3 regions of the Ralstonia sp. VS2407 genome follow, and region 1 is predicted to be linked to each of the others. Evidence: predicted binding sites of a transcription regulator. Region 1 holds the regulator's gene; each other region holds the start of a gene.
The links. The regulator NrdR, encoded in region 1, represses ribonucleotide reductase genes. The targets are predictions, from matches to a motif close to CACNANATNTNGTG.

Region 1 (10,313 bases):
ACGGATTGCCGTCGTTGTTGGCATCCTGGAAGCCGCCGTACTTCGCGGCTAAGAAGAATTGGCTCTGGCGCTGTGTGTCGCCGACGGTACCGTTGCCATTTTCGTTGACGTCAATGACGAACGTGGTGACACGCGCCGTCGGCATATCGGGACGAAAACCGTATGTGTGCGCCCAGTAGGCGACACCCGCTAGGTAATACGAGGCCCAGTGGGAAGTCGCGTGGTTGATGTCGCCCAGGTTGGTGAAGGAGGTGTCTAGTGGTCTGCCGTTGCCAGCCGCGGGCGTGTTTGTTTCGAGCGCCCCGACCCGGTTAGTCCAGTCTCGTACGTCGAAGTTGTCGTAGGTACTGACGGCCCGAGTCGGATCCCCTTGGTTGGATACTTGGTTGCCAGGGATGTAATGATCTTCGTGGGTATTGATGTCGCCGATCAGGAAGTCGTAGTTGCGCTGGCAGCCGCTCAGCATCGGGTCGGTATCCCAGGTGGTGTACACCGGGAAATTGTCCGAATACGTGGAGTCTGGCAGGCCAGCGATCGCTTCTGGCGTCGGTTTTTGCTTGAATTGCAGATAGCGAATGCTCTCGTAAAACATTTCGCTCACGGGGTCGTAGGTCTTGTAGTTGCCAGTAGGGTTGTCGGTCGGGCCTCCGAGATCGCCCATGTTTCGGCCTGACAACTTCACGCTGGTGCGGCCAAATTTATTCAGGTAGTTGATAACGCCGCTCGTGCCTTCGGCTGCCTTCAGGGGGTTTGTAGCGAATACCCCGGTTGAGGCATCGAATTCCGGTGCAGAGTTGGTGATCGCATTCAGGTTAGTGTCGACGGCCGTTGAGCCCACGTACTTCATGGGAGCCCGTAGGACGCCACCGTATCGCTCGTTTTGCGTTAGCTTTGTGTCATTTGTGCTGTCGTTCAGATAACCGAATGCCGCAAAGCGCATGCGGTCGGCGTTGAGCTGCATCTGACCGACCGGCTTGTAGTTGCCGTTGTAGTTCAGGCAGAGATCGGTGCGAGTCGAGCCTTCATTTGTGTCGCACACCTGTACCTGTACCCGGTACGACTGGCTAGCGTATTTGCCGGGGTTGCCGCATGAGGCTTTAGAGTCGTCTTGACTGGAGAAGAAGATATGGTTACCGCACGACGCGATGTAAAGCTTCGAAGAGGTGAACGGCGTGACCTTGCTGGGCGCACTTGCATTGCCAGAGCCATCGATGCTCTTGAGTGGGAAATATGAATTGCTCTTGAAGAAATCATCGCGCAGTACCGCACGCTGTAGCACGGTCTGGGTTTTTGTATCGATGACACGGTCGCCGCCGGTCATCGCCATGCGGAATTCATCGATAGCGGATGAAGCCGCCCAATTCATGAAATTGCCTGAGAAGGTGCCCGAGCATTCGAAGGATGAGTTCGTCGCACCCGAAATCGTGAAGTAACCGTTGGTAGAGTCGTAGGTGTAGCACTTGGTCGGATTGAAGTAACCAAGGAACGTCTGGGTCTTATCGTAGGCGCCACGATACGCTGCGCCCGTCGTCGGAAATTCCACCGACAGTGAGAGCATCAGGTTGGGGTGCACGTTCTGGCTGCGCCCATATAGCGGGACAGTGGAGATCGCCACGGTTGGCACGCTGTTGGCCGCGCCCATGACCGAAACCCAGCCCATTGCAAAGACGGCCAGCAAGCCGCGGATGATTTTCATGGTGTTCAGCCCCCCGAAAAGGCTTTGTTTTTTTGCCATGTTTGTCGTGTCGCCCAGTGCTGGTCAGCCCGGTGTATCCGTCTTGCGATAGACCGACTGCAGCATGACCTGTGCCCCGAGATTGGGCCCCCAACCGACTGCCGTGATGCGGTAGAGGAAAGTGGCCGGTCCCTGCACATTCCCGCCGATCGTTCTGTCTGGCAGGATCTCGATGATGTAGCGCGGCTTTTGTGCGGGCAGCAGGCCCGTCCCCGTGGGAAAGGTCCGGCCAGTGAAGTCGCCGAAACCCACCGTCTGTGGCGTGCCGGATGTGCTCCAACTCACCGTGTTCCAGACTGCGGTGGCGCCATCCGGAGCAGGTTGGCACAGCCCCTGATAGGGCGTCGTTGTGCCAGGGCCGCCGGTGTTGCAACCGCTGCCAGGAAAGCCAGTGGTTTTGGTTGGATCGAAGATTGCCGACCGCGTGTTGGTGGCAGTACCGTTGCCGGCCGATGCGTTTTGGATATCGTATTCAGCGTCGCGCAAGGCCGCCTCGGCCGCCTGGAAAGCGATGTCGGTGTCGCGCTGGTTTCGGCTCATCCGCTTGGAGTCGATCGCCAGCCGCGCGCCGCCGATTGCCAAGAGGGTGATGACGAGCAACATCACCAGTGCAGTGATCAACGCGAAGCCCATCGTACGCCCTGGAGCGCGAGTGGAGATCATCAGCATGACGGATCTCCCGAGAAGCAGGTCATGTAGTTGCGCGTTTGCACCGTGGCGGTAAAGAGTCGGCGCGCCATCTGCGTGTTTGCCGTGGCTTGGTAGGTACCGTCGACATAGGTGTATTGCTTGCCGAACAAGGTGAACTTCTGTGCGCCGCTGCCAACGTCTGCACTGGCGTTGTCGGCACGTACTACCAGTGCCACTTTGACTGCGTAGACGTTCTGCCAGTCGGTCGTCGACATGTCGGTGGCGCGTTTGAACACGTCCGGCACCGCGTCGCCGTCTACCGATACGCCATACAAGAACTGCAGCGACTCCACGCCCGGCACCAGCTGCTGGGTGGCGAACGTGGTCGTAGCGGCGCCTGTGCTGTCGCGCTGTCGGAACTTGCAGGCGAGGTACGAACCGGTGCTGTCCGTCTGAACGAAGAATATCGACAGGCCACGTTGGCTCGCTGCAAGGTCGATGCTGGTGGGCGAGGCGACGCCTTGGCCGGAGCAGTCGACCATCGAGTTATCCGGCACGGTCGGATTCGCAGCGGTGCCGGAGCCAAAAAAGCGGATCTCCAGAGCATCGTTGTTCTTGTCCACCATGGTGTTCTTGCACGATGCCGGCACCGTTTGCGAAAGCGATTCCACATCGGCTGGGTTATCGCAACCGTCCACCCCGCTGATCATGGGCGGGTCGCTTTGAGCAAGCTGGATCATTCCACCGCCCGACGTATTCGGCGGCGAAAACGCCGTTTGCCGAAGGGCCCGCGTGATGACGCCGAGGGCAAACTGTCCGCGCTCTTCTAGGTTCGAGCTGTCGTCGATGGTCGTGTAGGTCGAGCGCGTCATCAGATAGAACGACACGGTCGCAACTAGCACCAGCAACGAGATCACCAAGGCGACCATCAACTCGATCAGCGAGAAACCGCGTGCACGAGCCGCCGAGCGAAAGGGAGGGCGACGCATCACTGGCCTCCCGTATCTACAACAACAACCATCTGCGGATTTGGCGCCACCGAGCTGGCCGCATCTGCGGCGTTGGCCGCCGCCGCACTTGCTGACAAGTCCTTGTTGGTGAAGCGCGAAACCCAACCCATCTTGATCACTACCGGCGACGTGGCCGCCTTATCGCAGTTCCATCCGCTGAAACCGCCGGTAGTGGAGTAGGTCACGGTGTCACGGCAAACGACTGCGCGGCCGCCCGGTAGAGCGCCCTGAACGGCGCTTGCCCACTCGATGACATCGAATTGTGCGGCGGCGGCGGCGCATACGGCGCTACCCGACGTGCATCCACAGTTGGTCGCGCCGGTGGCGCAACTCTGTGCATAAAAATTGATGGCGGACGTTCCGCTGGCGCTTTGAGTATCGATGAAGTACGGCGAGCTGGCGGTGCCCAGGGTGCTGGAGTTGGCCCGCATCCGATCCGCCATATTCGACGCCAATTGCAGGGCCAGCGTGTCATACGCTCCCTGCTGCGTAAACCGATACGACTTGATTAAAAGATTGGCGACACTGAGCACGCCGACGGCCAAAATCAGCACGGCGATCAATGCTTCGAGCATAGTGAAGCCAAGCGCTTTCCCCGGCAAAGCGTGGCGCATGGTGACTCCCGCGAATTGTTCCGACCAACTATTTTTTTAATGCTTCTTTCGTCACTTATCCGGGCATGCTACGCCAAGATTGTGACAAAGTGCTACTTCTTTGCTTTGACAGCGGATTAAACCGAAATTTTGGTCGGAGCGCTAGTTCGGACAGCGGTGGAAAACAGGGCTTATTGGCGGAATTCGTCGAGCATGTCGCGAAATTCCGACACATCCTCAAAACTCCGGTACACCGATGCAAACCGGATGTACCCGATCTTGTCCAGCCGCTTGAGTTCGCGCATCACAAGCTCGCCGACGCGGTCGCTGCCGATTTCCTTCTCGCCGTGGCTGAGGAGCTTTTCTTCGATGCGGGCGATGGCCTCGTCGATGGCCTCGGCGGAAACGGGGCGCTTGCGCAGCGCAAGGCGCATGGAGTCCTTGACCTTGTTGCGGTCGTAATCAACGCGGCTGCCGTTCTTTTTGACGACGGCGGGAAAGAACAGCTCGATGCGTTCGTAGGTGGTGAAGCGGCGGTCGCAGGATTCGCAGCGGCGGCGGCGGCGCACGGTGTCGCCTTCTTCCGACATGCGGGTATCAATCACCTGGGTGGCCGCGTGGCCGCAAAAGGGGCATTTCATGCCGGTGGTCTCCTCGGCAACCTCAAAGAACGCACTGCGCTAAAAGAACAACGCCGCGATGGCCTGGGCAGGCACATCGCGGCAGGGTACTACGTGGCCGGGAGATCCGGCCATCAGCGGATGCCTTAGGCGTAGACCGGGAACCGCTTGGTCAGCTCGGCCACCTTGGCGCGCACGGCGGCGATGTTCGCTTCGTCGTGCGGGTTGTCCAGCACATCGGCAATCAGGTGGGCGACCGTCACGGCCTCGGCTTCCTTGAAGCCGCGCGTTGTCATGGCCGGTGAACCCAGGCGCACACCCGAGGTCACGAACGGCTTTTCCGGGTCATTCGGAATCGCATTCTTGTTGACGGTGATGTGTGCGTCCCCAAGCACTTTCTCGGCTTCCTTGCCGGTGATCTTCTTGGCGCGCAGGTCGACCAGCATCACGTGGCTTTCTGTGCGGCCCGACACGATGCGCAGGCCACGGGCCATCAGCGTTTCTGCCATGGCTGCCGCGTTCTTCACGACTTGTTGCTGGTAAGCCTTGAACTCCGGCGACAGCGCTTCCTTGAAGGCCACTGCCTTGCCGGCGATCACGTGCATCAGCGGGCCGCCCTGGATACCCGGGAAGATCGCCGAGTTGATGACCTTCTCGTGCTCAGCCTTCATCAGGATCACGCCGCCGCGCGGGCCGCGCAGGCTCTTGTGCGTAGTTGTCGTCACAAAGTCAGCGTGCGGCACCGGGTTCGGGTACACACCTGCGGCGATCAAGCCAGCGTAGTGCGCCATGTCGACCATGAAGTACGCGCCGATCGACTTGGCGATTTTGCCGATGCGCTCGAAATCGATGCGCAGCGCAAATGCCGATGCGCCGGCAATGATCAGCTTCGGCTTCTTCTCTTGCGCCAGGGCTTCGAGCGCGTCGTAATCGATGTCTTCCTGCGCGTTCAGGCCGTAGCTCACAACGTTGAACCACTTGCCGCTCATGTTGAGCGCCATGCCGTGCGTCAGGTGGCCGCCTTCGGCCAGGCTCATACCCATGATCGTGTCGCCCGGCTTGAGCACGGCGAAGAACACGCCCTGGTTGGCCTGCGAGCCCGAGTTCGGCTGCACGTTGGCGGCTTCCGCGCCAAAGAGCTGCTTCACGCGGTCGATGGCGAGCTGTTCCACCACGTCCACATATTCGCAACCGCCGTAGTAACGCTTGCCGGGGTAGCCCTCGGCGTACTTGTTGGTCAGTTGCGAGCCCTGCGCGGCCATCACGGCCGGCGAAGTGTAGTTCTCGGAGGCAATCAGCTCGATGTGGTCTTCCTGACGCTGATTTTCCTGCTGGATGGCGGCAAAGATTTCGGGATCGATCTGGTCGATCGTATAGCGGCTGCGTTCGAACATGGCGAGTGTCTGGTCTGAAACGAAACGGAAAAGGCGGAGATCGGGCGAGGCGTGGGGAAACATGCGCGCGGCTTGAACGACTGCGCTCGGTGTTGGCCGACTGCAGCGGGTGTCCAAGTCACCCTGTGCTTCCCATTCGCTGCCCAGGCGAGCGGCAGGCGCCGTTGTGCATGACGCCAGAAACCTTGCGCTTCCTCGTGGTCGCTGCCCACATGTCGAAGCTGCGCAAAGCAGCTTCAGGATTCGCCAGTCGCGCAAGGTGGAATGGTTGCCCGCGAGTGTACGACAGCCCCATGGTCGCCGCAAGAAGCGAGCGTGCAGACACGCACATTGCGGTGCAATGCGGTTCAAGGCTTCAGGTAAACTCTGATCTTTCGCTTTCTTAAGGTCCGGAGACACTTCCATGATCGTATTCGTGACCGGCGCAACCGCCGGGTTCGGCGCGGCCATCGCGCGGCGTTTCGTGCGAGAAGGCCATCGTGTGATCGCGGCAGGCCGCCGCCAGGACCGTCTCGACGCGCTCAAGGCTGAATTGGGCGACGCCGTGCTGCCGTTGGTGCTGGACGTGCTGGATGCCGATGCCGTTGCCGCGTTGCCGGGCACGCTGCCTGAGGGCTGGCGCGAAGTCGACGTGCTGGTCAACAACGCCGGTCTGGCCTTGGGCCTCGAACCCGCCCAGCGCGCTGATCTGTCCGACTGGGACCGCATGATCGGTACCAACTGCTCCGGACTGGTCCATATGACGCGTGCGTTGCTTCCCGCCATGGTCGAGCGCAACCGCGGTCACATTATCAATATCGGCTCCATTGCCGGGACGTACCCGTATCCGGGCGGCAACGTGTATGGCGCGACCAAGGCGTTCGTGCGCCAGTTCTCGTTGAACTTGCGCGCAGACCTGACCGGCACGCGCGTGCGCGTCTCGAACGTCGAGCCAGGTCTTTGCTCCGGCACAGAGTTTTCCAACGTGCGTTTCAAGGGCGACGATGCCCGCGTGGAGAAGGTCTACGAAGGCACGGAAGCCCTGACCGCCGACGACATCGCCGAGGCCGTCTACTGGATGGCGGCGCTTCCCGCGCACTTCAATGTCAACGCGATGGAGCTGATGCCCGTTTGCCAGTCATTCTCGGCCACCAGCGTGACGCGAGGCATGGCCTGAATCCCAGCGCAAGCCCTCGGCCGGTCGGTGGATGGCTGGCCGTCACTTGCGTCTTGGTAAAATTACCCGATGGCTTCTTTTGACTGGAACCTCCGCGTGTATTGGGAAGATACCGACGCGGGTGGCGTGGTGTTTTACGCCAACTATTTGAAATTTTTTGAGCGCGCCCGCACTGAATGGCTGCGCGCGCTTGGGGTCGACCAGCAGGCGCTGGCCGATACGACCGGGGCCATTTTTGTGGTGCGCAGCACCGCTGTGGATTACCGCGCGCCGGCGCGCCTGGACGACCTGCTGCAGATCCGTTCGCGTATGGAACGGGTCGGCCCCGCGTCGGTCCAATTCGCCCAGGAAGGCTGGCGCGGCGACATTTTGCTCGCATCAGGCACGATTCGTGTTGGATGTGTCGACCGGCTCACTTTCCGGCCGACCCCGATTCCCGCTCCCGTACTCGCAACCATCAAAGCCGCCGCATGAATCCCGTCGAGGTCACACAAGATCTGTCGATCGTCTCGCTGGTGCTGCACGCCAGCCTCCTGGTCCAATTCGTCATGGGCCTGCTGCTGGTGATGTCGCTGTTCTCCTGGACGTACATCTTCCGCAAAGCGTTTGCGCTGCGCGCCGCGCGCAGCCAGACAGAATCGTTCGAGCGCGATTTCTGGGCCGGCGGCGACCTGCAGGCGCTGTATCAGAGCGCTGCCAACAACCGCCACACGACGGGGGCGCTCGAGCGCATCTTTGAAGCCGGCATGCGCGAATACCTCAAGGCGCGCGAGCTGCAGCGCGGTGGCGGGGATCCGAGTGCCATTCTGGATGCTTCCCGCCGTGCCATGCGTGCGGCCTACCAGCGCGAGATGGATTCACTGGAATCGCATCTGCCGTTCCTGGCGTCCGTCGGCTCGGTTAGCCCGTACATCGGCCTGTTCGGGACCGTGTGGGGGATCATGAACGCCTTCCGCGGCCTGTCCAACGTGCAGCAGGCGACGTTGTCGGCCGTGGCGCCCGGTATTGCCGAAGCGCTGGTCGCTACGGCCATCGGCCTGTTTGCGGCCATTCCGGCGGTGATTGCCTACAACCGCTACGCCACCGAGATGGACCGCCTGGCCAACCGCTTCGAGAGCTTCATGGAAGAGTTCTCGAACATCCTCCAGCGCCAGACGCGCTAAGGAGCCGCGCTCATGGCTACCATCCAGCGAACGCGCCGCGCCCGACGGGCCAAGGCCGACATTAATGTCGTTCCGTACATCGACGTGATGCTGGTGCTGCTGGTCATCTTCATGGTGGCGGCGCCCGTGGTGAACCCGGGGGTGGTCAATCTGCCCTCGGTGGCCAATGCCACGCCGCAACAGACCCAGCCGCCGATCGTCGTGACCATCAAGGGTGACGGCACGATCCTTGCTCGCGTCAAAACAGGTTCGGGAGCAATCGAGCAGAAGCTCGCCAACAACAACGAGCTGCGCGCATTTGTGAAGCAGCGCACTGACGAAAACCCCGATCAGCCCGTCGTGATTGCCGCCGACAAGTCGGTCCAATACGACCGCGTGCTGACCGTAATGAGCGTGCTCAAGGGCGATGGCGTCAAGCGCGTCGGCCTGATGGTGAAATCGTCATGAGCACGTTGATGAACCGAGCGTTGACGAACCAAGGCGGGGCAACCTGAACGTCATGACTACGACGTCGTTGCATCGTTATGAGCCTGTGCGCGAGCGTGGCACGCTGCGCGCGTTCGGGCTGGCGGTCCTGACACACGTTCTGCTGATCATCTTTCTGTACTTTGGCGTGCAGTGGCAGAGCAGCACCCCGCGCGGCGAAGAGGCCGAGCTGTGGGACGAGGCTGCGGTTCAGCAGGCCGTGCAGCAGGCCGCGCCGGTGCCTGAGGTCAAGCCGGAACCGGTGATCAAGGCGCCGCCGGCCAAGGTGGAAGAGGAAGCCGATATCGCGCTGGAGCAGCAGAAGCGCAAGCGTGAGCAGGAGGCTGCTGCCGCCCGTGAGGCCGAGCTTGCCCGCCGAGCCGCGGAAGACCGCGCCGAAGCACAGCGTCAGGCCCGTCTGAAGGAAGAGCAACAGGCCCGCCAGGCGGAACTCCAACGTAAGGCCCTGGCCGAACAGCAGGCCAAGGAAAAGGCAGCTGAAAAGGCCGCGGCGGACGCGGCGCAGGCTCGCAAGAATGCGCAACTGCAAGCCCAGGCCGAAGCCAAAGCCAAGGCGGAAGCCGAAGCGAAGCAGAAGGAGTTGAAAGCGAAGGCCGCTGCAGAAGCCAAGGCCAAGGCCGATGCCGAGCGCAAGGCGAATGAATCGCGCGCCAATGCACAGCGTCAGGCACAGCTGGATCGGCTGCGCGCAATGGCGGGTGCGGGTGCGACTGGCACGGTGGCGGGCTCTGGCGGTGGTGTCGGCAATGCTCAGGGCACGGGTGGTACAGCATCGGCAGGGTATGCCGAGCGTGTGCGAGCCAAGGTCAAGCCGAACATCCTGTTCGATCCTTCGGCCGTCAATGGCAACCCATCGGCGGTCGTGTCGGTGCAGATGGCGCCGGACGGTTCGATCCTGTCCAAGCGGCTGACGAAATCGAGCGGCAACGGCGCCTATGACGAGGCTGTCATGCGCGCGGTCGAGCGCTCTGATCCGTTGCCTCGCGACACCAATGGCAAAGCGCCGTCGAGCGTCATCCTGACGTTCCGGCCGAAGGAATAACGGGTCGGTGCTCGCCTACGCGGCGTCGGCCAACGGTACTCAGATTCCGGATTTGATAGTAGGGAAGATGAACATGATGCGAACGATGTGGATCCCGATGTTCCGACGCGCAGCGCAGGCACTGCTGCTGACTGCGGCAAGCGCCGGCGTGGCCCATGCCCAGCTCAACGTGGAGATCTCGGGCGTCGGCGCCAGCCAGTACCCGATCGCGATCGCCAACTTCCAGGGTGAGGCACAGGCTCCGCAAAACCTTTCGGCGATTGTCCGGGCAGACCTGGTGCGCAGCGGCCGCTTCTCAAACGTCGATGTGGCCGGCGCCGTGGTGCCGGAAAGCCCGGCACCTGACCTGGGTGCATGGAAAGCCAAGGGCGCCGCAGCCTTCGTGGGCGGCACCGTGACCCGCAACGGCGATCGCTACGAAATCCGCTTCCGCCTGTACGACACGGCCAAGGGCGAAAGCCTGGGCGGTCTGTCGCTGACGCGC
Region 2 (10,313 bases), on a different contig from region 1:
TTTTCCAGCGCCGCCTCAAGATTGCAGGCGACACGGAGCTTGGGCTGATCGTCAAGAACTGGCTCGATGCGGCTGCACGCCCGGCGTGGCTTGCACGCTGGCAATCGCGATAGCGAGGGGCGCCATGTCATCACGTGCATTGCCGCTCGTCTATGCATGCTCGGGTTGTTCAAGCGTGGCGCAGGCGGCAAATCGTTTGGCCGTCGATCTGGACCGTGCAGGCAGGGCAGAGATGTCCTGCATCAGCGGTGTCGGCGGCGGGGTGCGCGCGCTCGTCAAGACAGCACGCAGCGGGCGGCCCATTCTCGCGCTCGACGGTTGCGCACTGGCGTGCGTCAAGGCCTGCCTGGCGACGGCGGGCGTGGCGCCGGATATTCACCTCGTGCTCAACCAGTGCGGCGCCAAGAAGCGCTATCACGCAGATTGCAGTGACGACGAATTGAGTGCCGCCGCTGCGCTGGTCGATGACGCAGTCAACACGCTCCAGCATCGCCTTGATACCGCAGGCGATTGATCTGCGTCGATTGCCTGCTTTTATCCCGCGATGAGCTGGCGCTGCAACGCCGTGGTGTTCGGGATGACAACCTCGCGGCCTTCCACGCGGATCAGTCCGTCGCGAATCAACTGACGCAGCGTGCGGGAAAGCGTGGCCGGCGCCAGCCCCAGCTTGGACGCGACCAGGCTCTTGCTGCATGGAAACCGCGTGCGGTCAAACTTGCGCGGCAGCGAGAGCAAATACCCGATCAACCGTTCATTGGCGCTTTGCAGGTTCACGGTTTCGATGTCGCACATCAACGTGTGCAGTCGCGCGGACAGCCCTGCCAGCATTTGTCGCGCGAGGCGCGGATGCACGTGCAGTGCATCGTCGATGGCGCGCTTGTCGATCCAGACCAGCAGGCTGTCTTCCATGGCTTGCGCATCTGCCGCGTAAGGGCGGTTCAGGAACATGAAGGGCTCGCCAAAACACGCGCCCGGGCCAAAGAATTCGATGACCTTGCATTGGCCGTGCGCACCCGGCAACACAAGCTTGATCGCACCGACCACCACGACGTAGAAGCCATCGGCTCGATCGCCACGGTGAAACGCGAAGTCGTGTCGCGACACGCGCACTGCGTGGCTGTCACGCGTAAGCACGGCCATGTCATCATCGTCAAAATCCAGGAACAGCGGGCTGTGCTTGAGCAGAGCGCCCACATCGAGGGGGTCGTGCATGGTGTCACCGGCAACAGAAAGAAGAAAAACAGGCGGCCAATGCGCGCTGGGTGCCCTCGCTGGGCAGCGTGATGGCCGGGGTTCCGGGGGCACTTCGGTAGGCTTGTAGTGCGTAGTGTTTCACGCCGCGCCGGCTGAGGTTTTGCGCCAGCGCAAGAAGTTCGGGTTCTGGCAGCCAATCGGGGTGCCACGTGGTGCGGCACTCAAATCCGCTGCCGTTCTGCAGCAGAAGATCCAGGCATGCTTCGACCGGCGCAGCACTCCCGCGGCGGCCTGTGAGCGCGTCGTAGCGCGGTGCGCTCGTCTTGATGTCGAGCCCGACCCAGTCCACCAGCGGCAGTACGTCGGCAAGGCGCGCCGGATAAATACCGCCGGTGTGCAGGCCAATCTTGTAGCCGAGCGCGCGCACGTCGCGCATCAGTTGCGGCAGATGCGGTTCGCTCAGCGGTTCACCGCCGGAGAAGACAACCGCATCAAGCAGGCCCGCGCGACGCTGTAGAAACGCGAAGACATCGTCCCAATCCAGCGTGCGCGCCCGCGTTTGCAGGTGCGGGTTGTGGCAGTAATGACAGCGCCACGGGCAGCCGGCCACGAATACCACCGCCGCAAGCTGCCCGGGCCAGTCGACGCTGGAGAACGGCGCCAGGCCGCCGATGGCCGGCGGCGGGCAGTGCGGTGGCTCAGCGGGCGCGGTCTTCAACAAAGAAGCGGCGTTCACAGAATTCCCCTTGCTTGCCGATGTTGAACGAGCTGACGGGCCGGTGATAGCCCATCACGCGGGTCCAGACTTCGCATCGTGTGCGCTGGCTGTCGTCGAGTACAGCGGTGTGGTTGGCGGTGTGTGCAGCGGTAGTCATACGGAGGCTCCTTCGTGATGGAGGTGGGTGGAAGAACCTGGGGTGTCCGCCGTTGTGCAGCCGCACTTGCCATGAGGCTGCTGAGCCAGCAGTTCTGCATCGCATTTCGGACAGAACGCGTGATGGCCGGACAGGTAGCCGTGTTTCGGGCAGATTGAAAACGTCGGGGTGATGGTGATGTACGGCAGGCGGAAGTTCGCCAGCGCGCGGCGCACGAGTTCCTTGCACGCCTGCGGCGAGGAGATCGCTTCGTTCATGTAGAGGTGCAGCACCGTGCCGCCCGTGTACTTGCTTTGCAGCGCTTCCTGGCGCGCCAGTGCTTCGAACGGGTCGTCGGTGTAGCCGACGGGCAACTGGCTGGAGTTGGTGTAGTACGGCTGGGCGGTCGTGCCGGCCTGCAGTATGTTTGGCCAGCGCTTGCGGTCTTCACGGGCGAAGCGGTAAGTCGTGCCCTCTGCGGGCGTGGCCTCGAGGTTGTACAGATGCCCCGTCGCCTCCTGGAATTCCGTCATGCGCTGACGCACGTGGTCGAGCAGGCGCACCGCCATGGCGTGGCCGAATGGCGTAGTGATGTCGTCGGCATCGTGCGTGAAGTTGCGCACCATCTCGTTGATGCCGTTCACGCCGAGCGTGCTGAAGTGGTTGCGCAGCGTGCCCAGGTAGCGCCGCGTGTACGGATACAGCCCCTGGTCGATCAACCGCTGGACGAACTTGCGTTTGACTTCCAGCACGTCGCGGCCGAGTGCGAGCAGCATATCGAGCCGCGCCAGCAGCGCCGCCTCATCGCCCGCGTAGAGGTGTCCCAATCGCGCGCAGTTCACCGTCACCACCCCGATGGAGCCGGTCTGCTCGGCCGACCCAAACAATCCGTTGCCGCGCTTGAGCAGCTCGCGCAGGTCAAGCTGCAAGCGGCAGCACATCGAGCGCACCATGTGCGGCTCCAGATCGGAATTCAGGAAGTTCTGGAAGTAGGGCAGCCCGTAGCGTGCCGTCATCTCGAACAGCAGCGTGGTGTTGGGGTGCTCCCAGTCGAAGTCTGGCGTGATGTTGTAGGTCGGAATCGGAAAAGTGAACGCGCGGTCCTTTGCATCGCCGGCCATCATGACCTCGATGTACGCGCGGTTGATCATGTCCATCTCGGGCTGGAGGTCGCCGTAGGTGAAGGGCATCTCTTCGCCGCCGATGTACGGAACCTGCTCGCGCAGGTCCGCCGGGCACGTCCAGTCGAACGTGAGGTTGGTGAACGGCGTCTGCGTGCCCCAGCGGCTGGGCACGTTCAGGTTGTAGATCAGCTCCTGCATGGACTGCTTGACCGCCGCATACGACATCGCGTCGCGGCGGATGAACGGCGCCATGTACGTATCGAACGAACTGAACGCCTGCGCGCCGGCCCATTCGTTCTGCAGCGTGCCGAGAAAGTTGACGATCTGCCCGATCGCTGCGGACATATGCCGCGGCGGCGTCGCCTCCACCTTGCCCGGCACGCCGTTGAATCCCTCCGTCAGCAACTGCCGTAACGACCACCCTGCGCAGTAGCCCGACAGCATGTCGAGATCGTGGATGTGGAGGTCGCCCTCGCGATGCGCTGCGCCCGCCTCTGGGCTGTAGACATGCGAAAGCCAGTAGTTGGCCGTGACCTTGCCCGCCACGTTCAGGATCAGGCCGCCCAGGCTGTACCCCTGATTGGCGTTGGCATTGACCCGCCAGTCGCGCTGCTCAAGGTATTCGTCCATCGTGCTCTCGACATCGACCAGCGTGTGCTTGAGCGAACGCAGCCGGGCGTGCTGCTCGCGGTAGACGATGTAGGCACGCGCGGTGCGCCAATAGCCGGCGTCGACCAGCACCTCTTCCACGCAGTTCTGGATGATTTCGATACCGGGGCTGGGGAGCGAGGCGAGATGCTCGAGCACGCCCGTGGTCAGGCGCTGCGCTTCGACGGTGTCGAATTCGCCGGTGGCCTGTCCGGCTGCCGCGATGGCTTGGCGGATCTTTTGCGCGTCAAACGGGGCCAATGAACCGTCGCGCTTGGTGACTTGCCTGGTGACCTGTGTGCCCGTCATGAGGTACTCCATCTAGTGGTATGGAGTCAGACTAGCACTACATATTGTGGTCGGTGAGCCCTAAAGACCTTGATTTTTAAATCGCTTGACCCCGGTCAACCGGGGCCATTTGCGACGCAGAATGGTCGTGTCGCTGTCAGTCGACGATGAACAGCCTGGCGCCGTTCTTGGTGTAGGACTGATGGGCTTCAGCGTCGTCGCCCACCTGATAGCTCATGCCCGGCGTGAGGGTGAACTTGCGGCCGTCTTCCAGCGTGGTTTCCAATTCGCCATCCAGGCAGAACAGGATGTGGCCCTTCTTGCACCAATGGTCAGCCAAGTAGCCGGGGGTGTACTCGACCATGCGTACACGGATGCGGTTTGACTCGTCCCCGAAGTAACGGGTGCGCCAGATCGCCATGCCGGTCTCGCCGGTGTGCTCGGTAGGTTCAACGGCGGACCAGTCGGTCGTGCCAAAGGCGAAGGGCGCCATTTTCATCGCGGGACTCCGGGTGGGTGACGTAAGCCCATGATGGTATCAGCGGCTTACGTGGTCCACGCGTCGCATTTCATGTGCTTGAAGCGGCGCTTGTTGGTACGCCGTGACGGCATTGCGTGCGGCTCAATAATCCGCTTCTGAGGGGGCTAGTTCCACTGCCAGTGCGGCATCGCAGCAAGGTGTCAACGGCGCCATATCAATGTATGCAGAAATTGCATGGTGCCATGCAACATCGACATAACGATCGCCATGCGCTTCTCTAATATCGTCGCTTTTTACAAAGCGTGACGAAGTTGGGCCAGCCCTTGGCCTCATGAGATCCGCGTCTGTCGCGCGCCGTCCCTCCGGCCACGATATTCCTTGGAGAAAGTCTTGAACACCAAACGTCTGACCTCCCATATCGGGCTGGCAATGCTGCTGGGCATTGCCGTCGGCTGGGGTTGCCACGAATATGCCAAGGACGCTGCGGCGGCCAAGGACATCGCTTCGTACTTCAGCATCATCACCGACATCTTCCTGCGCATGATCAAGATGATCATTGCACCGCTGGTGTTCTCGACCCTGGTGACGGGCCTGGCGAGCATGAGCGGCGGCCGCTCGGTGGGCCGCGTGGGCCTGCGCGCGATGATCTGGTTTGTGTGCGCGTCGGCCACGTCGCTTGCGCTTGGCATGCTGCTGGTCAACTTCTTCCAGCCGGGTGTGCACATGAACCTCGCGCTGCCGGATGTGTCGGCCACGTCGGGCCTGAAGACCGGTGACTTCACCCTCAAGGCCTTCATCACGCACGTGTTCCCGCGCAGCATCGTGGAGGCCATGGCCACCAACGAGATCCTGCAGATCCTGGTGTTCTCGCTGTTCTTCGGCGCCGCGCTGTCGACGATGAAGAACCCGATGGACAGCGTGATCGGCCGTGGCCTGGAAGAGCTGACCAAGCTGATGTTCCGCATTACCGACTACGTGATGCGCTTCGCCCCACTGGGCGTGTTTGCTGCCATGGCCGCTGCCATCACGGTGGAAGGCGTGGGCGTACTGTGGACCTACGGCAAGCTGATCGGCGAGTTCTACCTGGGCCTTGCGCTGCTGTGGGCGATCCTGTTCTTTGTCGGCTACCTGCTGCTGGGCCGTTCGCTGGGCCGTCTGCTGGGGCTGATTCGTGAGCCGACGCTGCTGGCGTTCGCCACGGCGAGCAGCGAATCCGCTTACCCGAAGACGATCGAGGCGCTTGACCGATTTGGCGTGCCCAAGCGCATTTCGAGCTTCGTGCTGCCGCTGGGTTACTCGTTCAACCTCGATGGCTCGATGATGTACCAGGCGTTTGCGGTGCTGTTCATCGCGCAGGCCTACAACATCGAGATGGGCTTCACGCAGCAACTGACGCTGCTGCTGGTCCTGATGCTCACGAGCAAGGGCATGGCCGGTGTGGCGCGTGCCTCGCTGGTGGTGGTGGCAGCCACGCTGCCGATGTTCCATCTGCCCGAAGCCGGTCTGCTGCTGATCATCGGCATCGACCAGTTCTTCGACATGGGCCGCACGGCCACCAACGTGATCGGCAACAGCCTGGCCACGGCCGTGGTGGCGAAGTATGAGCCGGCTGAAGAGGAGGCGGTGGAAGAGACCGCAGAACCCGCAGTGCAGCCGCAGGTCGGCTGACTTTAAGCCAAGACGACAGCGCCGCCTTTTAGGGCGGCGTTGTTGTATCTGAGCGGCGTTATTCCGGTTGAGAAGCGAGCGGTGCCACGGCCGGGCTCAGGGGCGCATCGCCGATGTCGACACGCTGTGCCATCGGTGCCTCTCCCAGCAACGCAGCCACCATGGCTTGCAGCGGAAGCACGTCGCCGGTGCTCATGAAGCGGGGCGATGCGGCGGGGCCTGCTGCCTGCAATCCCGCCGCCGCGAGCGTGCGGCCCAGATGGCGCGCGACGGCGTGGCCGGTGTCGATCAACGTCAGACGATCGCCCGCGATCTCGCGGATGGCGTCTTCCAGGAACGGGTAGTGCGTGCAGCCGAGCACCAACGTGTCGGCGTTTGCGTCCAGCATCGGTTGCAGATACGCCCGCAGCAGCTCCAGCACCGCAGGCGAGTGGGTATCGCCACGTTCGATCAGGGGGACGAGCCCGTAGCCGGGTTGGCTCAGCACTTTGCAATCGCCCGAGGCAGCCGCCAGCAGGCGTGCAAATTTCTCGCTGCGCAGCGTGCTTTCGGTCGCGAGCACGCCGACCACACGGCTCTTCGATGTGGCAACCGCTGGCTTCAAGCCCGGCTCGACGCCAATCACCGGCACCGCGAGTTTTTCGCGTAGCACGTGCACGGCTTGCGCCGTGGCGGTGTTGCACGCGATCACCAACGCCTTGCAGCCCTGGTCGACCAGCCATTCGCACACGCGCAGCGTGCGATCGGCAATGTATTCGGGAGATTTTTCCCCGTACGGGGCATGGCGGGAATCCGCCAGGTAGAGAAGCGATTCGGCCGGCAGTTCGGCGCGAATCGCGCGCAGGACAGAGAGCCCTCCGAGGCCGGAATCAAAGACCCCGACCGGTGCCTGCGCGCGTGTCGTCATATTGAATATGAGTGAACGGATCAGCCTGCTGCGACCGGAATCTTGCCGATCTTCGCCTGCCATTCCGCCGGGCCGGTCTTGTGGACCGACGTGCCCGAGCTATCGACGGCGACGGTCACGGGCATGTCCTTCACGTCGAACTCGTAGATGGCTTCCATGCCCAGGTCTTCGAATGCCAGCACCTTGGAACCACGGATGGCCTTCGACACCAGGTACGCGGCACCGCCCACGGCCATCAGGTAAGCCGACTTGTGCTTCTTGATGGATTCGATGGCGACCGGGCCACGCTCGGCCTTGCCCACCATGGCGATCAGGCCCGTCTGGGCGAGCATCGTCTCGGTGAACTTGTCCATGCGCGTGGCCGTGGTCGGGCCTGCCGGGCCGACAACCTCATCGCGCACCGGATCGACCGGGCCGACGTAGTAGATCACGCGGTTGGTGAAGTCGATTGGCAGCTTCTCGCCCTTGGCGAGCATGTCGGCGATGCGCTTGTGTGCGGCGTCACGGCCGGTCAGCATCTTGCCGTTGAGCAGCAGCGTCTGGCCCGGCTTCCACGAGGCAACTTCTTCCGGCGTGAGCGTGTTCAGGTCGACGCGCTTGGAGGTCTCGGTGTTCGGTGCCCACTCGACCTTCGGCCATTGCGACAGGTCCGGCGCTTCCAGCTTGGCAACGCCGCTGCCGTCCAGCGTGAAGTGTGCGTGGCGCGTGGCGGCGCAGTTCGGGATCATCGCCACGGGCAGGTTGGCCGCGTGGGTCGGGTAGTCCAGGATCTTCACGTCGAGCACGGTGGCCAGGCCGCCCAGGCCTTGCGCGCCAATGCCCAGCGCGTTGACCTTTTCGTACAGCTCGATGCGCAGTTCTTCTGCACGGTTGCTCGGGCCGCGGGCGATCAGGTCTTGAATGTCGATCGGCTCCATCAGGGCTTCCTTGGCCAGCAGCATGGCCTTTTCGGCCGTGCCGCCAATGCCGATGCCCAGCATGCCCGGTGGGCACCAGCCGGCGCCCATCGTCGGCACGGTCTTGAGCACCCAGTCGACGATGGAGTCGGACGGATTCAGCATCACGAACTTCGACTTGGCTTCCGAGCCGCCGCCCTTGGCCGCGACGATCACGTCCACCGTGTCGCCCGGCACGATCGACATGTTGATCACGGCCGGGGTGTTGTCCTTCGTGTTGGTGCGCTTGCCGGCCGGATCGGCCAGCACGCTCGCGCGCAACTTGTTGTCGACGTCGTTGTACGCGCGGCGCACGCCTTCGTTGACCATGTCTTCGAGGCTCATCGTGGCGCCGTCCCAGCGCACGTTCATGCCGACCTTCAGGAACACGGTGACGATGCCGGTGTCCTGGCAGATCGGGCGCTTGCCTTCAGCGCACATGCGGCTGTTGGTCAGGATCTGCGCGATGGCATCCTTGGCGGCCGGGCTCTGCTCCTGCTCATAGGCGCGGCCCAGAGCAGTGATGTAGTCCATCGGGTGGTAGTAGCTGATGTACTGCAGGGCGTCGGCGACGCTCTGGATGAGGTCTTCTTGACGAATGACGGTCATGGTGGGGGACCAACGTATAGGAATGAAAAGCCGGTGCGGCAGGGCAGCGGTCGGTGACCTTCACTCCCCGCCTGTGGCCTGGACGGCGGGCGCCGCAGGCTCAGAACAGCCTGAGATCATACACCCAATGTCGGGCGCGGATTGTCCGATCGCGTTCGTCGGAATCGCCGCGCCAACAAGGGCGCAGCGTCAATGTGCGTCGGCAGCCTCGCCGTGCGGATGCGCGTGCGAAACGATGCGGTCCACCCACGCCATCACCAGCGCAGACACCAGGAATGCCACGTGGATGAGCACCTGCCACAGGATCGTGTGCGTGTCCTTCTGGGCCGCATCGATGAACGTCTTGAGCAGGTGGATCGACGAGATGCTGATCAGCGCCATCGACAGCTTCACCTTCAGCACGCCCGCGTTGACGTGGTCCAGCCACTCAGGCTCATCTTCATGGCCCTCGATGCCGAGCTTGGATACGAAGATGTCGTACCCGCCGATGATCACCATGATCAGCAGGTTGGAGATCATCACCACGTCGATCAGGCCCAGGACGGCCAGCATGATCTTGGTTTCGTCCAGGTCACCCAGGTGTGACACCAGGTGCCAGACCTCGACAATGAACAGATACACATACGCTGCCTGGGCGATGATCAGCCCCAGGTAAAGCGGCAGTTGCAGCCAGCGGGAAAAGAAGATCAGGCGCGGAATCGGGCGCAGCGGGGCGATGGGCGATTTCATGGGCGGAACGGAGCGGGTGGAGGAAAAACCGCGTGATTGTAGCGTTCCGCGATGAGAATTTTGCTTACAGGAAAACGCTTGCGGCGCGCCTCATTCGCGATCCAACGACGGGTCCAGCGGGTCGAGCGGATCGCTCACACGGCCCCGCTGTCGGCCCCGCTGCATCCCCGGGCGCGGGCGCGCTGGCCAGCTCGCTACCAGAATGCCCGCCACCACGCATGCCAGCGCGATGCCGTGGGGCCAGCCCGGCGTTTCGCCCAGCGCCACGATGCCGTACGTTGCGGCCGCAATCGGCAGCACCGAGGTGAACACGCCTGCAAGGTGGGCGGGCACATGCCGAATGCCCTTCATCCACAGCCAGAACGAGAAAATGCTGGCCGATAGTGCATACCAAAGCACCAGGCCCCAGATGGGCAGCGGCACGCTGGACACATTGAAGGTGAGCAGCGGCATCAGCCCCAGCGGCAGCATCAGCAGGCCGCCGATCAGGTGCGTGTATGCGCAGATCTCGATGGCGGGCAATGTTTGAGTCAGCCGCCGCGACAGGATGACGTAGATCGATTCGCAGAGCACCGCACCCATCACGAGCGCATTGCCCAGCAGCGCTTGCGCCGCATCGGCGGGCGCAGCGCCTGAAGATTCACCCCCGCGATAGGCGTTGAGAATGGCGACGCCCGCCACCGCGAGCGCCACCGACACCAGCGTGCGCCCCGACGGCTTCTCGCGCAGCACGAGCCACGACAGCAGCGCCACCGTGGCCGGAATCGTGCTCGTGATAATGCCCGCAGCCAGCGCAGAGGTCAGCCGCACGCCGTTGAGCATGAGCAGCGTGAAGCCGAACGTGCCGAAGAATGCCTGGAGGAACAGGTTGGTCCA
Region 3 (10,313 bases), on a different contig from region 1:
CCAACTTGTGAGCGGTGGCCGGTACGGCGGCGTTCAATTGCGCCAGCACGGTCGGCACGATGTCGGCCTCGCTCGGCAGGGCAGCGAGCGCGGCTTCCGACGTGGGCGCGGCCATGCCGTTCTTACCGAGCACCGGATTGACGCTCTTGTTCAGCGCGATGAAGGCGGTGCGGTTTTCCAGCGTCGGCGCAGACGTGGTGGCCCCCGTGGCGTCCAGGCCGTGGCTGGTGGTGACGACCACGAGCCAGTCTTCGTTCGGGTTGGCGGTGCGGCGCTGGGCGATGACGGCCTGCAGCGTGCCGAGCGCCTGGTCGACGTTGGCCAGCGCAGCGGTGTACGCGTCGCTTTGCAGGCCCGATGCCAGCGCGGCGGCGGCCGGCGCGGTGTATTGCGCGAAGACGACGTCGTAGCCGGACTGCACGAGCTTCACGCTGTTCTGCGTCACGCAGGTGTCCACCTGGGCGCAGTCCACGAGCGTGTCGAGGTTGCCGGCTTGCTGATCCGCCTTGAGAAGCGCAGGCAGCGCTGCCGAACTAACTGCGGCGCCGAGCCGTTGCGTGGCGCCGGCTGCCTTGGCGGCGCTGCGCGCGTAGCTGAACACGCTTGGGGCGGCCAGGGTGGTGACGGTGTCGTCGGTCACGCCATGGCGGTTTTGCCAGGCGCCGGTCAGCACGGTGGCCCAGCTTGGCGTGTCCAGCGGCGGCTGGGCGGTGGTGGTGCCAAGCGTGCCGCCGGTCGAAGCCGGCATCACCGCCAGCGCGCCCAGGTTCGGCAGGCTGTGCTGCAAGAGCGCGCTCTGTACCTGCGCATAAGTGGCGCCGTCCACGCCGACCACCAGCACCTTTTTGCTGGCGCTGGTAGAGGGCGCGTCTGTGTTGCCCTGGTTGGCGATGGGGCTGCTGTCGCTACCGCCGCATGCGGTCAACGTGGTCGCCAGCGTCGCGGCCACGGTCGTGCCCAGCGCTGCCGTCAGCAGGCGGCGGGCAGGTGGATTCCAAGCCATGTCGATTTCCTCGGTCGTTGTGCGCGGCGCTCGGTGTCCCGCCGCTGTGATTGCGCTCCCTGCAATGCGACCGAAGCGTAGGGTGGGGGCCTGTCGCTCAAGTGACAGCCTCGGCAAGAATGCTGATGTGGCTATTCGGATTTCTTGAGCGGGTGAATGCCGGGGATTGCCCCGGGGTGCGGCACGCGTGCACCGGTGCAGTGCGCCGCACACATACCCCTACCGAAGATGAGGTGACGTCTATTGAGCTTGCGACGTCGATAGAAAGAATTATTCTGAAGAGTCGGTCATTGCGACGCCGCACGCCAGTCCCGCCGACCCTTTGTGCAGACTGGCGTAGCGGGTTTGCGGCACCGCATTGGCGGGTGAAAAATAGCCCTCTGCCCCCACCTGTCAAGTCTAGGCAAATTCGATTGGGCCACTATACTTAGCGTCAATCCCGGAGTTGGACACTAGATGTAGTGGTCGCTTTCCGGGATTCTTATTTCAGCGCCACGCGGGGGCGGGCGTACGGCAGGTCGAGCCGGCGCTTGGGGGCTGAGGAAAGGCAGGGGTCTTTTCCGTCTCATTTCTCCGCGTAGCGCAAGGATTCGCCCAGGGTGCTTCACCCCCGGCGCGCCAATAAAACGAACGGTTCAACAGGAGTCCACATGCAGACGGCCCAACCAGAAATCCACTCCGGCACCGCCAACCCCTCCCAATTTGCGCAAAGCGCTGGCGGCACGGCCGCTGCCCCCAGCACTGGCTACGCGGACTACAAGATCATCCGCCGCAACGGCGCCGTGGTGAGCTTCGAGCCTTCGAAGATCGCCGTGGCCATGACCAAGGCCTTCCTCGCCGTGAATGGCGGGCAGGGCGCTGCTTCCGCGCGTGTGCGCGAGCTGGTCGAGCAACAAACGCAGAACGTCGTGCGTGCGCTGCTGCGCAGCCGCCCGAACGGCGGCACGTTCCATATCGAAGACGTGCAGGATCAGGTGGAACTGGCCCTGATGCGCTCGGGCGAGCACGACGTGGCCCGCGCCTACGTGCTGTACCGCGAGCGCCGCGCCCAGGAGCGCGCACAAGCCGGTGAAACCCAGCAGCAACCGGCCTTCATCGGCCTGAACGTGACCGACGGCGGCATCACCCGCCCGCTGGACATGGCGGCGCTGCGCAACGTGATCGTCTCGGCCTGCGAAGGTCTGGGCGAAGCGGTGGACCCGGAGCCGATCCTCAAGGAAACGGTCAAGAACCTGTATGAAGGCGTGCCGATGACGCAGGTGTACGACTCGGCCATCCTGGCCTCGCGTACCCTGATCGAAAAGGACCCGGCGTACAGCCAGGTCACGGCGCGCATCCTGATGCACACGATCCGCCGCGAAATCCTCGGCGAAGAAGTCACGCAAGCGGAAATGAGCACGCGCTACGTCGACTACTTCCCGCAGTTCATCAAGCGCGGCATCAACGCCGAACTGCTCGACGACAAGCTGGCGCAGTTCGACCTGGCCCGCCTGGGTGCGGCCCTGGACGCCTCGCGCGACTTCCAGTTCAACTACCTCGGCCTGCAGACGCTGTACGACCGCTACTTCCTGCACATCAATGAAACCCGCATCGAGATGCCGCAGGCGTTCTTCATGCGCGTGGCGATGGGCCTGGCGCTGAACGAAATCGACCGCGAGGCCCGCGCCATCGAGTTCTACCAGCTGCTGTCGTCGTTCGATTTCATGTCGAGCACGCCGACGCTGTTCAACTCAGGCACGCGCCGCTCGCAGCTCTCGTCGTGCTACCTGACCACCGTGTCGGATGACCTGGACGGCATTTACGAGGCGCTGAAGGAAAACGCGCTGCTGTCGAAGTTTGCCGGCGGCCTGGGCAACGACTGGACGAACGTGCGCGCACTCGGCTCGCACATCAAGGGCACGAACGGCAAGTCGCAAGGCGTGGTGCCGTTCCTGAAGGTGGTCAACGACACGGCTGTGGCCGTGAACCAGGGCGGCAAGCGCAAGGGCGCGGTGTGTGCGTACCTGGAAACGTGGCACCTGGACATCGAAGAATTCCTGGAGCTGCGCAAGAACACCGGCGACGACCGCCGCCGCACGCACGACATGAACACGGCCAACTGGATCCCGGACCTGTTCATGAAGCGCGTGATGGAAGGCGGCGAGTGGACGCTGTTCTCGCCGTCCACCTGCCCGGACCTGCATGACAAGGTCGGCAAGGCATTCGAGCAGGCCTACCTGGCCTACGAAGACAAGGTCGCGCGCGGCGAGATCAAGCTCTTCAAGAAGATGCCGGCGCTGCAGCTGTGGCGCAAGATGCTGGGCATGCTGTTCGAAACCGGCCACCCGTGGATCACGTTCAAGGATCCGTGCAACATCCGCAGCCCGCAGCAGCACGTGGGCGTGGTGCACAGCTCCAACCTGTGCACGGAAATCACGCTGAACACCAACGACAGCGAAATCGCCGTGTGCAACCTGGGTTCGGTCAACCTGGTCGCCCACCTGGTCAAGCAGGCGGATGGCAGCGTGGTGCTCGATCACGAGAAGCTGAAGAAGACCGTGCGCACGGCCATGCGCATGCTCGACAACGTGATCGACATCAACTACTACGCGGTCAAGAAGGCACGTGATTCGAACCTGCGCCACCGTCCGGTCGGCATGGGCATCATGGGCTTCCAGGACGCGCTGCACGTGCTGCGCGTGCCGTACGCCAGCGACGCAGCGGTGCAGTTTGCCGATACCTCGATGGAAGCCGTGTGCTACTACGCCTACTGGGCGTCGACCGAGCTGGCTGAAGAGCGTGGCCGCTACAGCAGCTACAAGGGCTCGCTGTGGGACCGTGGCATCCTGCCGCAGGACTCGCTCAAGCTGCTGGCCGAAGAGCGTGGCGGCTACCTGGAAACCGACATGTCGTCGACCATGGACTGGGACAGCCTGCGCGGCCGCATCAAGCAGTACGGCATGCGCAACTCGAACTGCGTGGCGATCGCCCCGACGGCAACGATCTCCAACATCATCGGCGTGTCGGCCTGTATCGAGCCGACGTACCAGAACCTGTACGTCAAGTCGAACCTGTCGGGCGAATTCACGGTGGTCAACGACTACCTGGTGCGCGACCTGAAGGCACGCGGCCTGTGGGACGAAGTGATGGTCGCCGACCTGAAGTACTTCGATGGCTCGCTGGCCCGCATCGACCGCATTCCGCAAGACCTGCGCGACCTGTACGCAACGGCCTTCGAAGTGGAGCCGACGTGGCTGGTGGAAGCGGCATCGCGCCGCCAGAAGTGGATCGACCAGGCTCAGTCGCTGAACATCTACATGGCCGGCGCGTCGGGCAAGAAGCTGGACGACACGTACAAGCTGGCCTGGCTGCGTGGCCTGAAGACCACGTACTACCTGCGCACGATCGGCGCCACGCACGTCGAGAAGTCGACCGTGTCGCGCGGCACGCTGAATGCGGTGTCCTCGGGTAGCGATACAGGTGGTGTGTCGGCTGCAGGTGCATCGGGCGTGACGTCGGCCGCACCGACCAGCGCGCTGGATGCCGCTGCTGCCACCGCCCAGGCGATGCCGGAAGCCGAAGGCGCCGTGTGCACTATGCGCCCGGGCGACCCCGGTTTCGAGGAATGCGAAGCCTGCCAATAAGTCAAAACAGTGTCTGAGGTTGCTCCCGCGCAAGCGGGGGCGCCGTGACCTGAACGACACTGGACTCGCGCTCCAAAAGAGCGGGAGCGACGCGCAAAGAATTAGGAGAAGCACATATGCTGAGCTGGGACGACGACGTCAAACCTGCCGCACAACCTTCGGCTGCACCGCAGCCGGTGTATCAACCGCAGCCGCAACTGCAAACGGCCACCGCTGACCAGGGCGGCGTCCTGCCCCCGTCGGCCACGCAGGCCGCCGGCACGGGCATCCTCGGCAACAACCCGAACGCCGCTGCCGCACAGAGCAACCGCCGCGTGAACGCCGCTGACAAGCGCGTCATCAACGGCGCCACCGACGTCAACCAGCTGGTGCCGTTCAAGTACAAGTGGGCCTGGGAAAAGTACCTCGCCGGCTGCGCGAACCACTGGATGCCGCAGGAAATCAACATGTCGCGCGACATCGCCCTGTGGAAAGACCCGAACGGTCTGACCGAAGACGAGCGCCGCATCATCAAGCGCAACCTGGGCTTCTTCGTGACGGCCGATTCGCTGGCCGCCAACAACATCGTGCTGGGCACGTACCGCCAGATCACCGCGCCGGAATGCCGCCAGTACCTGCTGCGCCAGGCGTTTGAAGAGGCGATCCACACGCACGCGTATCAGTACATCGTTGAGTCGCTGGGCCTGAACGAGGCCGAGATCTTCAACGCGTACCACGAAGTGCAGTCGATCCGCGACAAGGACGAGTTCCTGATCCCGTTCATCGACACGTTGACCGATCCGTCATTCAAGACCGGCACGCCCGAGAACGACCAGAAGCTGCTGAAGTCGCTCATCGTCTTCGCCTGCATCATGGAAGGCCTGTTCTTCTACGTTGGCTTCACGCAGATCCTGGCGATGGGCCGTCAGAACAAGATGACCGGTGCCGCCGAGCAGTACCAGTACATCCTGCGCGACGAGTCGCTGCACTGCAATTTCGGGATCGACCTGATCAATCAGATCAAGCTCGAGAACCCGCACCTGTGGACGGCCGAGTTCAAGGCCGAGATCACGGAGCTGTTCAAGAAGGCGGTCGACCTCGAATACCGCTACGCCGAAGACACCATGCCGCGCGGCGTGCTGGGCCTGAACGCACCGATGTTCAAGGGCTACCTGCGCTTCATCTGCAACCGTCGCTGCCAGCAGATCGGCCTGGACGCGCTGTTCCCGAACGAAGAAAACCCGTTCCCGTGGATGAGCGAAATGATCGACCTGAAGAAGGAGCGCAACTTCTTCGAGACGCGCGTGATCGAGTACCAGACCGGCGGTGCGCTGTCCTGGGAGTGATCTGAGCCACGCGCTCGACCCGGCATCAACGTAGACAGGCGACGCACCATGCGTCGCCTGTTTGCGTTTTGGGGCGTCCATTCACGTTTGTGCGATTGCGCCGCGCCTGTCAGACATGGCACGCTGCGGCTACCACTGCCCCCGGATTCCCGCTATGACGGTCGAAGCCTTCTTCTCGCAGACCTACGATGAAGCGCGCAGCAAGTTCCTCGCCGCCGCACAGAGCCGGGGGCTTCGCATCGAGCGTCATCTGCATCCCGATGTGGCGGGGCCGTCTGGGGAGCAGCTTTCCATCGATACCGCGCTGCTCGCGCCGGCGCAGGCTCAGGCTCTGCTGATCGTCACCTCCGGCGTCCATGGTGTGGAGGGGTTCTGCGGCTCCGGCTGCCAGACCGGCCTGCTGCAAGACGACGAACTGTTCGCGCGGCTGGCGGCTGCCAACGTAGCGCTGCTGCTGGTGCATGCGGTCAACCCGTACGGGTTTGCACACTTGCGGCGCGTGAATGAAGACAACGTTGACCTGAACCGCAACAGCGTCGACATTGCCGAAGCCGCGTCCGCCAACCCGGCGTATCTCGAAGTCGATCCGCTGCTGCTGCCGCGCACGTGGCCGCCCAGCCAGGCGGATCAGGCAGCGTTGCAGCACTACATGGTCACCCGCGGCGAAAAAGCCCTGCAAGACGCCGCAACGAGCGGCCAATACCGCGTGCCGGACGGCATGTTCTACGGCGGCAGCGCGCCGTGCTGGAGCACGCTGCAGATGCGCGGGATCGTGTCGCGGCACGCGGCCGGCATGTCGCGCCTGGTGTGGATCGACCTGCATACCGGGCTCGGCCACTACGGCCACGGCGAGAAGATCTTCAACAGCCCCGATCCTGCCGAGCTGGAGCGTGCCATGCGCACCTGGGGTGCCGATGTTCGACCGATTGCTGCAGCGGGTTCGGTCTCGTCGGTCGTCAAGGGCGATCTGGTGGGCATCGCCTACGAACTGCTGCCCGGCATCGAGAAGACCTGCGTGACGCTGGAGTTCGGTACGCTCGCGCCGCTGGCGGTGCTGCAGGCGCTGCGCGCCGACCACTGGCTGCATCGCCATCCGGAGCAGGGCGCTGCGCAGCAGGCTGGCATCCGCAAGGGGCTACGCGATGCGTTTTATTGCGACGTGCCGGAATGGAAGGGGATGGTCTACGCGCAGACGCGCATGGCTGCATTGCAAGCCGCAGCGCGGGTTTCCGGCTAGCTCTGGGCGGGCTTGGGAGCGCGCACCGTCAGCGCACAGCCGGCCGACGCGGCGATGATGGCGAGGATTGCCACCCACTGGCGCCCGGTCAGTTGCTCGTGCAGCACGATCGCCCCGGCCAGCGCGCCGATGGCAGGCTCCAGGCTCAGCAACACGGAAAACGTCTTGCCCGGCAGGTGCTTGAGCGCCACCATCTCCAGCGAATACGGGATCGCGCTCGACAGCAGCCCGATCCCGAGTCCCGCCAGAATGAGCGAGGGCGAGAACAGCGCCCACCCGGCCTGCGCCACCCCAAACGGAATCGCAAACAGCGCACCGACCACCATGCCGATCGACGTCGCCTGGCCCGCATGCAGGCCGCCGAGGTTCTTGCCCGTCAGGATGTAGAGCGCCCAGCACACGCCGGCGGCCAGCGCATACACCGCGCCCAGGTGGTCCACCTGACCGACCGACTTGTCGGCCACCGTCAGCATCAGCAAGCCGACCACCGCCAGCCCGATCCACACGAAATCCAGCGCGCGGCGCGACAGCAGCACGGCCAGCACCAGCGGCCCCGTGAATTCGATGGCGATCGCAATGCCGATCGGCAACCGCTGCAGCGACAGGTAAAACAGCAGGTTCATGCTCGCCAGCGTGACGCCATACAGCGCGATGCGGCCGGCATCTGCGCGGCTCAGGTGCAGGCGCCACGGCCGCCAGAACGCCAGCAGGATCACCGCGCCAATCGTCACGCGATACGTGACCGTGCCCGCCGCGCCCAGCACCGGAAACAGCGTCTTGGCAAACGAGTTACCGAGGCACACGGAGGCCATCGAACCCATCAGGGCAAGGATGGGCATCCAGGGGGAGGTGGACGTCGTCGAAGCAGTGGAAGCGGAAGCAGCGGAAGGCATGAGCGACAGCGGAGGGGGGCGGCAGGAAGCGCGGCAGCGCAACGCCACAGCATAGCCGCGCGCCGCCGAGAAATCGTTGCGTTCTCGGCGGCGCGGGCGTCGCTTTTTATCGAATTGGCGTGCTTACAGGGCGGCTGCGCTGGGGCGGATCACGTCGATCAGCAACACGCGCTGGCCTTCGCGTTCGCCATCGGGGCGCGGCGTCACGCCGCGTTGGGGGCGCGGTGCAGCGAGCGGTGCCGGGTCTTCCGCGCTCATGCCGAAGACGGCCAGTCTGGACGCCGCAATGCGCTGTAGCGTGCCGCGCACGCCAGGCACGTCGAGGTCTTCAGGGTCGAAGCCGGTGGTGGCTGTCCAGTCGTCGCGGGCGATGTCCTGCAGGCCATTGGCCATCTCGAACTGCAACGACGCCCCAAAACCCTTCTGCAACGAGTGCGAGCCGAGCAGGTATTCCGCCGTCAGGAAGCCGCGCAGTCGCGTCCAGAATGCCAGCGAGCTGATATTGCCGCTCTTGAGCGCGTGGCTCGGGGCGACTTCCCAGCTGTGGTCGAGCAGTCTGTTGATGAGGCGGCCCCACGTTGGCACGTCTGTGCCGGCGGAGCAATCCTCGCCGGGGCCTTCCGGGCGTGCGAGCTGGCGCAGCAGGCCCGTGAACGAACCGGTGCTGGGCCGTGCGGCGCCGGCTTGCGGGCCGGAAGGCCAGCGCCATTGCAGCGGAGAAGCCGGCCGTGCGCCAGGCCATTGCGCGTAGTGCTGCAGGCCCGTGCAGGGCGTCAGGTAACGCCACTGGCGCTGGTCGCGGCCAACGCGGCGCAGCGGGTCCAGCTCAGCCGACAGGTCGAACTTGCCCAGGAAGGTTGCGTTGCGCGACTTGATCGGCGAACGCGCATAGACGTTGAAGTCGGGCCAGCCTTCGTACAGGTTGATCTGCGGTAGGGCGTGGTGCTTGTCGAGCGCATCGTCCGGCTGGTCGATGCGGCGGCTGGTAAGAAAGAGCGCGCGGCAATCGAGCGTCGGCACCGCGCCGCGCAAGCGCAGCAGCACGAGTAGATCGCCGAATTCCGCTGGGCGGGCTTCCGCGCGCGCCGGGTAGGCGTGCGGCTGTTCTTCGGGCCAGAAGGTGGTCAGGCGCAGGGCCGAACCCGGGAACGCACTGCGCAACCCTTGCCGGAGCAGGCGCAGGCCGTCTGCGTGGCGCAGGATGCGCAGGACGGAAAGATCGTCGCGCAAGGCGGCGTCGGGATGGGGCGCGCGGCCGCCGTGCTCTGCGGCCAGCGCAAAGCGCCACAGCGCGGTGTCGCTGGCCAGATCTTGTGCAGCGACATCGCGCACCGCACTGGAGCGGCCGCCGGACATCGGCTCATGGGCGTCGCCGGCGGTGTCTCCTGCTGCGGCATAGACGCTGGTGGTCGACCCGGCAATCGCGCCAAAAGGGCCCCTGAATGGCGGCCGGTTGCGCTCGGGCATGGCTATTCCAACATGGTTTTATCGATTCTCTGGCGCGCAGCATAGCACCATGCGACACACCAGAGAACGGCGCGGCGTCCCTCCCCTCGTTGGGGAGCAAGACGTGAAATCTCGGCGATCAGGCGGTGCGGAACGACGCCACCGCGTCGCGCAGCACCTGTGCCTGTTCTTCCAGCGACAGCGCGGCGGCCGCGGCCTGCTCGACGAGCGCGGCGTTCTGCTGCGTCACCTCGTCCATCTGCGTGACAGCTTGGTTGACCTGCTCGATGCCAGAGCTTTGTTCCTCGGAGGCCGAGCTGATCTCGCCCATGATGTCGGTCACACGCTTGACTGCGATCACCACCTCGTCGATCACGCTGCCGGCTTCGGCCACCAGCGTGGTGCCGTTTTCCACTCGGCCGACCGAATCGCCGATGAGTTCCTTGATTTCCTTGGCCGCCCCCGCCGAGCGCTGCGCCAGGTTGCGTACCTCGCCGGCCACCACGGCAAAGCCGCGGCCCTGTTCGCCGGCGCGCGCGGCCTCGACTGCGGCATTGAGCGCCAGGATGTTCGTCTGGAACGCGATGCCTTCGATCACGCCGATGATGTCGGCAATCTTCTTGCTGCTTTCGTTGATGCCCGCCATGGTGTCGATCACGCGGCCGACCACCTCGCCGCCCTTGGCGGCGATGTCCGATGCGTTGACGGCCAGCGTGCTCGCCTGGCGCGCGTTGTCGGCGTTCTGACGCACGATGCTCGTCAGCTCTTCCATGCTCGACGCGGTTT

Region 2: a site for NrdR is predicted at 4,165-4,178, ahead of ACU8YE_RS19525 (ribonucleoside triphosphate reductase). Genes of this name have one in related genera too.
Region 3: a site for NrdR is predicted at 1,454-1,467, ahead of ACU8YE_RS22450 (ribonucleoside-diphosphate reductase subunit alpha). Genes of this name have one in related genera too.

What each region holds. Positions count from the first base shown of each region.
Region 1 covers NZ_JBRFVG010000001.1:158,245-168,557, forward strand. Annotated here, with positions in the region: gene ACU8YE_RS00750 (pilus assembly protein) at 1-1,696, opposite strand, end outside; gene ACU8YE_RS00755 (pilus assembly PilX family protein) at 1,760-2,404, opposite strand; gene ACU8YE_RS00760 (PilW family protein) at 2,398-3,354, opposite strand; gene pilV (type IV pilus modification protein PilV) at 3,354-3,989, opposite strand; gene nrdR (transcriptional regulator NrdR) at 4,160-4,609, opposite strand; gene glyA (serine hydroxymethyltransferase) at 4,735-5,982, opposite strand; ZMP/ZTP riboswitch at 6,117-6,246, opposite strand; gene ydfG (bifunctional NADP-dependent 3-hydroxy acid dehydrogenase/3-hydroxypropionate dehydrogenase YdfG) at 6,386-7,138, shown strand; gene ybgC (tol-pal system-associated acyl-CoA thioesterase) at 7,208-7,612, shown strand; gene tolQ (protein TolQ) at 7,609-8,301, shown strand; gene tolR (protein TolR) at 8,314-8,748, shown strand; gene tolA (cell envelope integrity protein TolA) at 8,801-9,829, shown strand; gene tolB (Tol-Pal system beta propeller repeat protein TolB) at 9,897-10,313, shown strand, end outside.
Region 2 covers NZ_JBRFVG010000013.1:34,894-45,206, forward strand. Annotated here, with positions in the region: gene ubiT (ubiquinone anaerobic biosynthesis accessory factor UbiT) at 1-113, shown strand, start outside; gene ACU8YE_RS19505 (putative zinc-binding protein) at 125-514, shown strand; gene ACU8YE_RS19510 (Crp/Fnr family transcriptional regulator) at 535-1,212, opposite strand; gene ACU8YE_RS19515 (anaerobic ribonucleoside-triphosphate reductase activating protein) at 1,217-1,930, opposite strand; gene nrdD (anaerobic ribonucleoside-triphosphate reductase) at 1,893-2,069, opposite strand; gene ACU8YE_RS19525 (ribonucleoside triphosphate reductase) at 2,066-4,129, opposite strand; gene ACU8YE_RS19530 (DHCW motif cupin fold protein) at 4,266-4,607, opposite strand; gene ACU8YE_RS19535 (cation:dicarboxylate symporter family transporter) at 4,980-6,257, shown strand; gene murI (glutamate racemase) at 6,316-7,164, opposite strand; gene ACU8YE_RS19545 (fumarate hydratase) at 7,185-8,708, opposite strand; gene ACU8YE_RS19550 (TIGR00645 family protein) at 8,898-9,437, opposite strand; gene ACU8YE_RS19555 (DMT family transporter) at 9,528-10,313, opposite strand, start outside.
Region 3 covers NZ_JBRFVG010000019.1:30,915-41,227, reverse strand. Annotated here, with positions in the region: gene ACU8YE_RS22455 (alkaline phosphatase family protein) at 1-1,003, opposite strand, end outside; gene ACU8YE_RS22450 (ribonucleoside-diphosphate reductase subunit alpha) at 1,654-4,626, shown strand; gene ACU8YE_RS22445 (ribonucleotide-diphosphate reductase subunit beta) at 4,743-5,951, shown strand; gene ACU8YE_RS22440 (M14 family metallopeptidase) at 6,106-7,188, shown strand; gene ACU8YE_RS22435 (EamA family transporter) at 7,185-8,081, opposite strand; gene ACU8YE_RS22430 (peroxidase) at 8,205-9,548, opposite strand; gene ACU8YE_RS22425 (methyl-accepting chemotaxis protein) at 9,667-10,313, opposite strand, start outside.